Regions from separate parts of the Neorhizobium sp. R1-B genome, predicted to be linked through region 1. Evidence: predicted binding sites of a transcription regulator. Region 1 holds the regulator's gene; the other holds the start of a gene.
What was found. Region 1 encodes PhoB, which activates phosphate uptake and scavenging genes when phosphate is short. Its sites were predicted from a motif close to TGTCATNNANCTGTCAT; they were not measured.
Positions count from the first base shown of each region.

Region 1 (5,776 bases):
GTTGAAGGAAGATTTCCATTTCTGCGGCTGCGAATCCCCGGACTCCTCCCCCTATTGCAGCTACCACGCACGGCTTGCCTATCAGCCGATACACGATCGCCGCAGGACTGCTGCCCGGGCATAAGACCGGTACGCTCCGAGACGGGAATTGAAGCGGGCTTTTGCCCGCTTTCTTCATTCCGCATAGCAGCCATGTCTTCCGGCGCTTGCCTCGTCGTTAGATGATGCCTATTTTGATGTGCGCGAGGACGACCTCCCCCTCATGGGCATCACATCGGGACGACCCGGTAAGAACAAGGACCTTGGGTTCAGGGCTCCCTGGAGGTTACCATGCGTTCCACACGCGACCGCATCCGCCACGCAATCAGCTTCGAACTGATCGGGCTCGCTCTTGTCACGCCGCTCGGCGCCATAGCTTTCGGCATGCCGGTGGAAGATATCGGGATTGTCGGGATTGGCTCAGCTACGCTGGCAACGGGATGGAACTACCTCTACAATATCGGTTTCGACCACCTGATGCGGCGGCTGACCGGCAGCACGCAAAAGAGCCCTGTCGTGCGGATAGCGCATGCGATCCTGTTCGAGCTTGGCCTGCTTATCGTATTGCTGCCGCTGATCGCCTGGTATCTCGACGTGAGTCTCATTCAGGCGCTGACAATGGATATATCCTTCGCAGTTTTCTACGTGATCTATGCCTTCGTCTTCAACTGGGCCTATGACCGGCTGTTTCCGCTGCCGGAATGGTCCAAGGCAGCTACCACCGGATAACGGTCTCCCAACGCCTTAGGCACCTTGGCCAACCCACGTAGGATCCCCGATCAACGTTCTGTTTTTGCTCGTAGAACCGGCATGGAACGTTCTATGTCATCAACCGTTGATGCGGATATCCGATCACGGTTTGAAGGTTCGATCATGTCTTTCCTGCGAGCTAACGGTCTGACGATCGTGCTGATGGTGGCGGCGCTTGCCACGATCGGCGGGACGTTTATTTCCGGGTGGAGCGTTCATAACGACGAACTCGCCGAACACGGACAGGTCGCGCTCTCGGCTGTCGACTATCTCACCTCTGGACATTTTCTCTCCGCCATCTTCGAGAACTGGGAGAGCGAATTTCTGCAGATGTCCGCCTATGTTATGCTGACGGCGATGCTCTATCAAAAGGGCTCGGCGGAATCGAAGGATCCGGATCAACCCAACCCGCAGGATGAAGATCCGCGGAAGCATCTACCCGATCCCGAGGCGCCATGGCCGGTAAAGGCGGGCTCCTTCATTCGCGGCCTCTATTCCTATTCGCTCGGGATCGCGCTCGGCCTGCTGTTCCTGCTCACATTCGTGCTGCATCTTCGCTACAGCTTCGAGGCTGCCAATGTGGAAGCCGCCATGCACGGGCAGCCGACAATGCCTTTCTGGCAATATCTGGGAGACGCGCAATTCTGGTTTGAATCCTTCCAGAACTGGCAATCCGAATTCCTCTCGACTGCGGTGCTGGTGGTTCTGTCGATCTTCCTGCGCTTCAAGGGGTCACCGGAATCCAAGGCCGTGGCCGACCCGATCAGCAAGACCGGTTAAACAAGCCCGATCAGCAACGCCGCCCGTCAGGACTCCATCGAATAACCGGCGCCGCGAACGGTGCGGATGACATCCTGCATGTTGGAGAAGTTGAGCGCCTTGCGCAGACGACCGACATGCACATCGACCGTGCGTTCGTCCACATAGATATCATGACCCCAGACGCCGTCGAGAAGCTGCGAGCGAGAAAAAACCCGGCCTGGCGAGGCCATCAGGAACTCCAGCAGGCGGAATTCGGTCGGGCCCAGGCGAACCTCGCGGCTCTTGCGATGCACGCGATGGGTCTCGCGATCGAGCTCGATATCGCCGCAACGCAGCACGCTGGACAAGACTTCCGGCCGGGCACGCCGCAACATGGCCCTGACGCGCGCCATGAGTTCCGGCGTCGAAAACGGCTTCACCACATAGTCGTCCGCACCCGTTGCGAGACCGCGAACGCGTTCGCTTTCCTCGCCGCGGGCCGTCAGCATGATGATCGGCAGGCGCTCGGTCTCCGAGCGCATGCGCAAACGGCGGCAAAGCTCGATGCCTGAGACGCCCGGCAGCATCCAGTCGAGGATCAGGAGATCCGGAGTGCGTTCCTGAAGCCTGATTTCAGCTTCGTCGCCGCGCAGGATCGTCTCGACCTCATACCCTTCAGCTTCCAGGTTGTAGCGAAGAAGCACGCTCAGCGCTTCCTCGTCTTCCACCACAGCAATTTTTGGCAGCATCTCAGCTCTGCTCCATCAGCATTCCGTCATTCGGTGATCGCGCCAAGCGTATTCGATGTATCGTCCTTCGGGCGCTCGCCCTCCGGCTGGGCGCCCGTCGTCATGTAGTAGATCGTCTCGGCGATGTTGGTGGCGTGGTCGCCGATGCGCTCGATGTTCTTGGCGCAGAAGAGAAGATGCGTGCAGGTGGTGATGTTGCGCGGATCTTCCATCATATAGGTGAGGAGTTCCCGGAACAGCGAGGTGTACATCGCGTCGATCTCTTCGTCGCGGATACGGATCGCTTCGGCCTTTTCCGCCGAGCGGCTGGCATAGACGTCCAGCACTTCCTTGAGCTGTACCAGCGCCAGATCGGAAAGGTGCTCGATGCCGCGTGCAAGCTTGCGGGGCACGCCCGTGCCCTGCACCGCGATGACACGCTTGGCGGTGTTCTTGCCCAGATCGCCGACGCGTTCGAGATCGGCTGCTATGCGCAGCGTGCCGACGATCTCGCGCAGATCGGCAGCCATGGGCTGGCGTCTGGCGATCGTGACGATAGCTTTGTCCTGAATCTCCCGCTCAGCATGATCGAGGATCACATCATCCGATATGACCTTCTGAGCCAAAGCCGAGTCCGAATTCACCAGGGCGCGCACAGCATCCGCGCACATCTGCTCAGCAAGACCGCCCATCTCGGAGATACGGCGGCTCAAATATTTCAGTTCGTCATCATAGGCCGACAGGATATGGGTCGATGCCATCGTCTAGTCCTCGATATTGGGTTGTCGGGCGGCGCAGTCGGCAGATCAGCCGAAACGGCCCATGATGTAATCTTGAGTGCGCTGGTCGTCCGGATTGGTGAACATCTTGTCTGTGTCGTTTTCTTCGACAAGCTGACCCAGATGGAACATGGCAGTGCGCTGCGACACGCGAGCCGCCTGCTGCATCGAATGCGTCACGATGACGATCGTATAGTTGGCCCGGAGTTCGTGGATCAGCTCCTCGACCTTGGCGGTTGCAATAGGATCGAGCGCCGAGCAGGGTTCATCCATCAGGATCACTTCCGGCGACACTGCCACCGCGCGGGCAATGCAGAGACGCTGCTGCTGACCACCGGAGAGGCCGGTGCCGGATTCGTGCAGGCGATCCTTCACCTCGGTCCAGAGGCCGGCCCGCTGGAGGCTGGCTTCGACGATCTGATCCATGTCGGCCTTGTTTCTGGCCAGACCGTGGATACGTGGGCCGTAGGAAATGTTTTCGTAGATCGACTTCGGAAATGGGTTCGGCTTCTGGAAAACCATGCCGACGCGGGCGCGCAATTCAACGACATCGATATTCTGATCATAGATATCGTCGGCATCGAGTGTGATCCTGCCCGTGACGCGGCAGTTCTCGATCGTATCGTTCATGCGGTTGAGGCAGCGCAGAAAAGTGGACTTGCCGCAACCGGAAGGACCGATGAGGGCAGTCACCGTGTTTTCCCGGACGTTCAGGTTGACGTCGAAAAGCGCTCTCTTTTCGCCGTAATAGACCGACACGTCCTTGCCGATCATCTTGTAGGAAGAATCGTTCATCTTCTGATCCAGCGCCTTTTCAACTGCTGCTTCTGACATCATGTTCATCGTGTCCTACTCCTTTTACCAGCGCCGCTCAAAGCGTCGCCGCAAGAGAATTGCGCCAACATTCATTACGATGAGGAACAGGAGCAGAATGATGATCGCTCCAGAGGTACGTTCGACGAACGCACGTTCGGCCTCATTCGCCCACATGTAGATCTGGACCGGCAATGCCGTTGAAGGATCGAGCGGCGTCGCCGGATAGTTGGCCACGAATGCCACCATGCCGATCAGGAGCAACGGCGCCGTCTCTCCGAGTGCGTGAGCAAGTCCGATGATGGTGCCGGTCAGGATACCAGGCATGGCGAGGGGGAGGACGTGGTGGAAGATCGTCTGCATCTTCGACGCCCCGAGACCAAGGGCGGCTGCCCGGATCGACGGCGGCACCGCCTTCAAAGCGGCTCGCGTGGCGATAATGATCGTCGGCAGGGTCATGAGGGTCAGCACCAGGCCGCCGACGAGAGACGCGGAGCGGGGCAGGCCCATGAAGTTGATAAACACAGCCAGTCCCAGCAATCCGTAAACGATAGAGGGGACCGCCGCGAGATTGTTGATGTTCACCTCGATCAGGTCCGTGAACTTGTTCTTCGGTGCAAATTCCTCAAGATATATCGAAGCAGCAACACCGATCGGCAGCGACAGGACCAGAACGATCAGCATCATGTAGAACGAGCCTATCAGCGCGACGCCGACGCCTGCAGCTTCCGGCCGGCTTGACGCGCCGTTGACGAAGATCCCCGTATTGAAGTGCTTGGCGAGCACGCCGCTTTCTGCGAGCTGGTTCATCCAGGTCACCTGCTGGTCCGAAATCTTGCGGTTCCCTTCGGCAACGGAGAGATTGATCTGGCCCTTGAAGGCAGAATCAATATCACCGGCAGCAAGCAAGGCGACGTTCTGAGTTGTTCCGATGATCGCCGGGTTGGCGACGACCATGTCGCGAAGCTGGGTACGCACGCCGTCAGACAACAACTGCCCGACAGCACGGATCTTCACACGGTCATCGACGCTGACGCCGAGCGTCTTGGCAAGTGCATTGCGGGCGACGACCGGATAGTTCGCGGTCATCAGCTTCTGGGGATTTGCGGCACGTTCGTTCTGCGGGTCGATGGTCTGCTCGGAGAATTCGATCGGTATGGTGATCATCGTCTGCTGGAAGGCAGTGTAGCCCTTTGAGACCACCGACCACAGGAGAAGCATCAGAAAGATGATGCCAAAGGAAAGAGCGGCGACACCATAGGCCCTGAAGCGACGCTCGGCGGCGTAGCGGCGCTTGATGCCGATATCCCTGCGACCGGCCTTGGTCTTGGGAATACCTGAGACGGGAGAAACCACATCGGTCATTCGTACTGCTCCCGATATTTGCGCACGATGTAAAGTGCATAGATGTTGAGGCAAAGCGTGATGGCAAAGAGCGTGATACCGAGTGCGAAGGCCACCAGCGTCTGCGGCGACGTGAATTCGAGGTCGCCCGTCAACTGGTTTACGATCTTGACGGTCACCGTCGTCATCGGCTCGAAGGGATTGAGCTGGATGCGGGCGGCAACGCCGGCGGCAAGAACCACGATCATGGTTTCGCCGACCGCACGCGAGGCGGTCATCAGCAATGCGCCGACGATACCGGGCAGTGCCGCCGGCAGGATGACACGTTTGATGGTTTCCGACCGGGTGGCGCCGAGCCCGAGAGACCCGTCACGCAGGGCGCGGGGTACGGCAGTAATGATGTCATCCGACAGCGACGAGACGTATGGGATCAGCATGATGCCCATGACGAAGCCGGCGGTCAGAACGCTCTGTGCCTGAATGAAGTTCGAATAGTCACCGGTTACCAGCCCGTTCAGCTGCGAGGACAGGTCCCTGAGAAAGGGGCCAACCGTCGTCAGGGCAAAAAAGCCGTAGACGATG
Region 1 is NZ_SOEM01000001.1:383,125-388,900, forward strand. Features, by position in the region: gene EDE05_RS01775 (GcrA family cell cycle regulator) at 1-124, shown strand, start outside; gene EDE05_RS01780 (PACE efflux transporter) at 331-768, shown strand; gene EDE05_RS01785 (DUF6766 family protein) at 913-1,569, shown strand; gene phoB (phosphate regulon transcriptional regulator PhoB) at 1,596-2,279, opposite strand; gene phoU (phosphate signaling complex protein PhoU) at 2,306-3,019, opposite strand; gene pstB (phosphate ABC transporter ATP-binding protein PstB) at 3,065-3,880, opposite strand; gene pstA (phosphate ABC transporter permease PstA) at 3,896-5,215, opposite strand; gene pstC (phosphate ABC transporter permease subunit PstC) at 5,212-5,776, opposite strand, start outside.

Region 2 (5,776 bases), on a different contig from region 1:
CGCCGCCACCAGCGCGGTAATTATTTGTGGCGACGACGAATTTTTGAGCCGGATCGATCGGCTTGCCGTCGAACTTGAGGTCCACGATGCGGTTGGCGTTCGGGTTCACGAGCTTACCGTCCTTGTCGAAACGGGTCGGCTGCGACAGGTCGATCTGGTAGGTCACGCCGTCGATGACGTCGTAGTTGTAGGATGGGAAGCTGTCGTTGAGCAGCGGAGCGTCCTTCGAACCGGCCGATACCTGGTTGAACATGCCGGCCGACATTTCCAGCCAGTTCTTCACCTGCTCGCCGGTGATTAGCACCGCCTGAACAGTGTTCGGGTAGAGATAGAGGTCGGCAACGTTCTTGATGGCGATGTCACCTGCCGGAACGTCGGTGAAATATTCCGCGCCGCCGCGTCCGCCGGCCTTGAAAGGAGCCGCTGCCGAAAGAATCGGCAAATCCTTGTATTGGCCATCCTTCAGCATGTCCTTGATGTACCAAGTCTGTGCGTTGGAGACGATCTGGATGGACGGATCGTCGGCAACCAGCGCAAAATAGGAGTAGAGAGGAGCCGAGGTCTTGCCGACCGGGCGACGGATATAGGCAAGCGTCGCCTCGTGCTCTTCCTTGACGGCGGCGGTGACCTCCGGCTTGTCCTTGGCGTCGGCAACGACTTTGCGGTTCTCGTCGCGGTGGTAGATCGGCCGGGCTTCGGAGGTCGAATCGACGATCTTCCAGCTGTTGCCGTCCTTTTCGATGAGCAGGTCGATCAGACCCATATGCGAGCCCCAGAAGCCGCCCATGACGGCGGGCTTGCCCATCAGCGTGCCTTTCTTGGCGTCTGCCCCGGCGATACCCTCAAAATCCTTCGGGCCGGGGAAGACGAGATGCTGGTGGCCGGTGAAGACCGCGTCGATGCCCTGGACGCCGGCAAGATAGAGAGAGGCGTTTTCCATCCGTTCGCTCTGGCCGGTGCCGTCGATCCCGGAATGGGACAGCGCGATGACGATGTCGGCGCCTTCCTCCTTCATGACCGGCACCCAGGCCTTGGCCGCGTCGACGATATCGCGGGTCTGCGCCTTGCCTTCGAGATTCTTTGCATCCCAGACCATGATCTGCGGCGGCACGAAGCCAATGAAGCCGACCTTGATCGGGCTCGTCGCGCCCGAGCCGTCACGGATCTGCTTTTCGACGATCACATAGGGTTTCAGGAAAAGCTCGTCCTTCTTGGGATCGGAAGCGAGCTGGCCCTTCGTCAGGTTGGCGCAGACATAGGGGAAGCCGGCGCCGGCGAGCACCTTGAACATGAAGTCGAGGCCGTAGTTGAATTCGTGGTTGCCGAGCGTGCCGGCATCGTAGCCGAGCACGTTCATCGCCTTGACGACCGGATGCTTGTCGCCTTCCTTCATGCCGCGCTCATAGGCCATGTAATCGCCCATGGGATTGCCCTGCAGGAAATCGCCGTTGTCGATGAGCATGGAGTTTCCGGCTTCGGCGCGGATGGCGTCGATGATCGAGGCGGTGCGGGCAAGTCCCATCGTGTCGTTCGGCTTGTCGCCGTAATAGTCGTAAGGGAAGACGTGGACGTGGATGTCGGTCGTTTCCATGATGCGCAGATGCGCCTGGTTGCCGGCCGCGCGAGCCGCAAACGGATGCAGCATCACGAGCGCCGACGACGCGGCGATACCGCCAAGAAGCGAACGGCGGGTCATGGGTTGAAAGCCGGCTAAGAACGACATGGACATTTCCCTCTCTGGTCATTGACTGAAACCAGATTAGCGAAATCGCACGCGCTTGCATCAGTAAAATGACAGGGGAAACGCATCCTTGGAGGAGAGCGGGCTATGCCCTTCGTCCGCCGCTAGTCACCGGATGATGACAGGCTTCACCTCTTTATGGAAGAAACGGAAATAGGAGGAAACCTGGGCGGCGGCATTCGAATTCGGCCGGAACTGAATGCCGAGGCGACCGCGATGGCACCATTTTACGATGCCTTCGAGAATGCCGAGTTCCTCGCTCTCGACCTTGATCGTGCTGCCATTGGCGGCATGGAACGGCCCGCCGAGATCGAGCGCCATGCCGGTCGCGGAAAGATCGACGACACGGCCCTTGGCTTCCTGATTGTAATACCTCACCGTCCCATAAATTCGTGTCTTCTGGCGAGCCGCACTGCGGCTCTTCATGCCGATGGTCTTGCTGAGCATGGCGTCCTCAACGGTTAATCCTCGCAGCCGGGATAGCAGAGAAAAGTTGAGGGCGGTTTAGGCGGAACCGTAAAACTCGACGGAACGTGGTTCAGAGTCCCACATTGGGGCGGTCGATTATTTCGCGCAGCGCGAAACTCGAATTGATCTTGACCACATGGGGCAGTGCCGACAGCCAGTCGCGGTGAATCCGCTCGTAATCCTCCAGGTCCTTGGCGGCTACCCGCAAGATATAATCGTATTCGCCGGACATCAGATAGCAGACCAGCACATTGGGGCAGAGTTTCACCGCTGCCTCGAACTCGGTCAGCGTCTTGGCAAACTGACCCGACAGCGAGATGTGGACGATGACCATCATCTTGTACTCGAGCGCCTTGTTCGACAGGCGCGCATGGTAGCCGCTGATGGTCCCGTTCTTTTCCAGGATGTCGAGGCGGCGCGAACAGGCCGACGGCGACAGCCCCACCCTGTCGGCAAGCTCCGCATTGGAGATGCGGCCGTTATCCTGAAGGGTCCGCATTATCGCAAGATCAATGGCATCAAGCGCGCTCATTCGAAGCTTTCCCGAAAAAATTCTGTTCCTTGCAATAATCTGCGAAAATTCTGCTTTTCGCAATTCGTCTTCGCAAGGACATTCCGCAGGTTCTCTGGTTTGCTGTGAGTTGGGAACATCAACAGGCGAAAGCCACGAACAGAGAGGAACGCTGCATGCGTGTCGGGTGCCCGAAGGAAATCAAAAATCATGAATACCGTGTGGGCCTGACGCCCGGCGCGGTACGCGAATATGTGGCGCATGGACATGAGGTCTTCATCGAAACCAAGGCAGGCGCCGGCATCGGCGCGGATGATGCCGCCTATATCGCAGCCGGCGCCAAGATCGTCGGCACGGCGAAAGAGATTTTCGAAAAATCCGACATGGTCGTGAAGGTCAAGGAGCCGCAGCCGGCGGAATGGGCGCAGCTCCGTGACGGTCAGCTTCTTTATACCTATCTCCACCTCGCTCCTGATCCGGAACAGACCAAGGGCCTGCTCGCGTCCGGTGTCACGGCCGTCGCTTACGAGACGGTTACCGACGAGCGCGGCGGTCTTCCGCTTCTGGCGCCGATGTCGGAAGTGGCCGGGCGGCTTGCGATCCAGGCAGGCGCGACTGCGCTGCAGAAGGCCAATGGCGGCCGCGGTATCCTTCTTGGCGGCGTGCCGGGCGTCTTGCCGGCCAAGGTTGCAGTCATCGGTGGCGGCGTCGTCGGCCTGCATGCGGCCAAGATGGCAGCGGGCCTTGGTGCCGACGTTACCATTATCGACCGCTCGCTGCCGAGGCTTCGCCAGCTCGACGATATCTTCAACGGCCGCGTCCACACGCGCTACTCGACGATCGACGCGGTCGAGGAAGAAGTCTTCTCCGCCGATCTCATCATCGGTGCAGTGCTTATCCCAGGTGCAGCTGCGCCAAAACTCGTCAGTCGTGAGATGCTCTCCGGCATGAAGCGGGGCGCGGTCATGGTCGACGTTGCGATCGACCAGGGCGGCTGCTTCGAGACCTCGCATGCAACCACCCATTCCGAGCCAACCTACGAGGTCGATGGCATCGTTCATTATTGCGTGGCCAACATGCCCGGCGCCGTGCCGGTGACGTCTGCGCATGCCTTAAACAATGCGACCCTCCAGCACGGGCTTGCCCTTGCCGACCGTGGGCTGCGGGCGATTGCGGAAGATCGGCACCTGCGCAACGGCCTCAACGTCCACAAGGGCCGGGTGACCAACAAGCCGGTTGCCGAAGCCCTGGGTTACGAAGCTTTCGCACCGGAAAGTCTGCTCAACGTAGCGTGAGGGGTCGATCGGATTTAGATATATCTAAACAGATCGAGCAGCCTGAAATACTCAAATATCGTGGGGCTGAAGGCGCCGAACTTAAAGGTCCGGCGCCTTTTTCGTAATTTTTGCAAAAAGATATGATTTAGATATATCATAAATCTTGACGGCGGTTCGATCCTATCCTAGCTTTAGATATATCGAAAGATGATCTAAGGAGATGAAGATGTTCAAGCACCGGTTTGATGGACGGAATGGCTGCGGCGAACGCGGCGGTCGCAGGGGTTTTGAGGAAATGTTCGCAGCGCGCGCCTTTGGCGGCGGATTTGGCCGCGGTCCCGGAGGCCGCGGCGGCCCGGGTGGTCGCGGTTTCGGCGACGAAGGTGACGGCCGCATCGGCCGGTTTTTGATGCAGGGCGATCTGCGCCTGGTGGTTCTCGCGCTGATCGAAAAGGAGCCGCGCCATGGCTACGAGATCATCAAGCACATAGAGGATCTGACATACGGCTTTTATGCACCAAGCCCGGGGGTCATCTATCCGACCCTGACTTATCTCGAAGAGGCGGGTTATGTGGTCGCCGAAGCCGACGGCAACAAGAAGCGTTACGCGATCACGGACGAGGGCCGGAAATTTCTCGATGAGAACCGGAGCTTCGCGGCGACGATTCTCGACCGGCTTTCGCAGCTCGCCGAGCGCATCAAGCAGCGGCAGGAACGGCACGAGCGGGGCAGGGACGGGGGCCCGACTTTGCCACGCAGCGTCGATGCTGCCATGCTGAACCTGCGGGAGACGATCGCCCGCAAGCTCGAAGCGGATGAGAAGAAGGGCAGTGAAATCGTTCGGCTGCTGCTCGACTTTGCCGAAAACCTTGAACGCGGCGACGATCAACCCGGCAACATCCAGAACTGACGGCAGCAGGCGCGCCTGCAACCTCGACCGGCGCGCCTTTAACGTTCAGATCGCCGTTGCCGCATCGGCGAAAGCCGGCGTTGTCACCTTATCTATTCGACATTGATAACAATTGTTGCGCGCCGAACGGACATGCACATAGGCGATGTCATCGCGGGCGAGCAGTTCTTCGGCACGCGACGCGATCCTTTCCGTCGGCGTCACCGCACCGCTGCCATAGACGATGCGGTCTTCGTGGCTGTAGCCGCGAACGATGTAGTCGCTGCTCGACAGCATCGGTGGGATGATCTCGTCGGCTGCATAACGTTCGCACGGTTGCCTGTGCAGGAAGATTGGTCCGGTCTCCGCATAAGGCTGCAACGCCGGGAAGGGCCGATAAGCGAGCACAAAAAGTTCCTCGCCCGCATCGATATTCTTCAGACAATGGCGGCATGGATAGCCGGGGCCATCGGAGATCATTGTTTCGGGCTGCCGCCCGTAGGCGTCTAGGCCGCCGTTCCAGAGATGTTCGGCATCTGCGGCGGGCATGGCGATGAAGGCGACGGTCATGGCAAACTCCTTCTTGGATCTGCCTTTGAATGCTCCCGAACGGATCGGGAAACCACCCGTTTCTTGCCTGAACTCAGGCGTCCAGCGCCTTGAGCAATTCCGCATCCGTCATCGGCGTCACCAGCGCCTCATAGGTGGAAACCGGCGAGAAGCCCATCATCTGGTAGAGCTGCAGGGCGCGCGGGTGATCGAGCGTGTTGGTGGTGACCGTCACCTTCTGCGGATTGTCCTGCCAGGCGATATAGAGCGCCTGCAGCAGAAACCATTTGCCGATGCCAAGCCCGATCGCTCGTTCGAACAGGCCGAAATAGGAGAGTTCG
Region 2 is NZ_SOEM01000024.1:17,425-23,200, forward strand. Features, by position in the region: gene EDE05_RS22805 (bifunctional 2',3'-cyclic-nucleotide 2'-phosphodiesterase/3'-nucleotidase) at 1-1,723, opposite strand, end outside; gene EDE05_RS22810 (PilZ domain-containing protein) at 1,850-2,188, opposite strand; gene EDE05_RS22815 (Lrp/AsnC family transcriptional regulator) at 2,280-2,741, opposite strand; gene ald (alanine dehydrogenase) at 2,897-4,015, shown strand; gene EDE05_RS22825 (PadR family transcriptional regulator) at 4,224-4,907, shown strand; gene EDE05_RS22830 (DUF1203 domain-containing protein) at 4,953-5,456, opposite strand; gene EDE05_RS22835 (GNAT family N-acetyltransferase) at 5,530-5,776, opposite strand, start outside.
Region 2: a site for PhoB is predicted at 1,781-1,797, ahead of EDE05_RS22805 (bifunctional 2',3'-cyclic-nucleotide 2'-phosphodiesterase/3'-nucleotidase). Genes of this name have one in related genera too.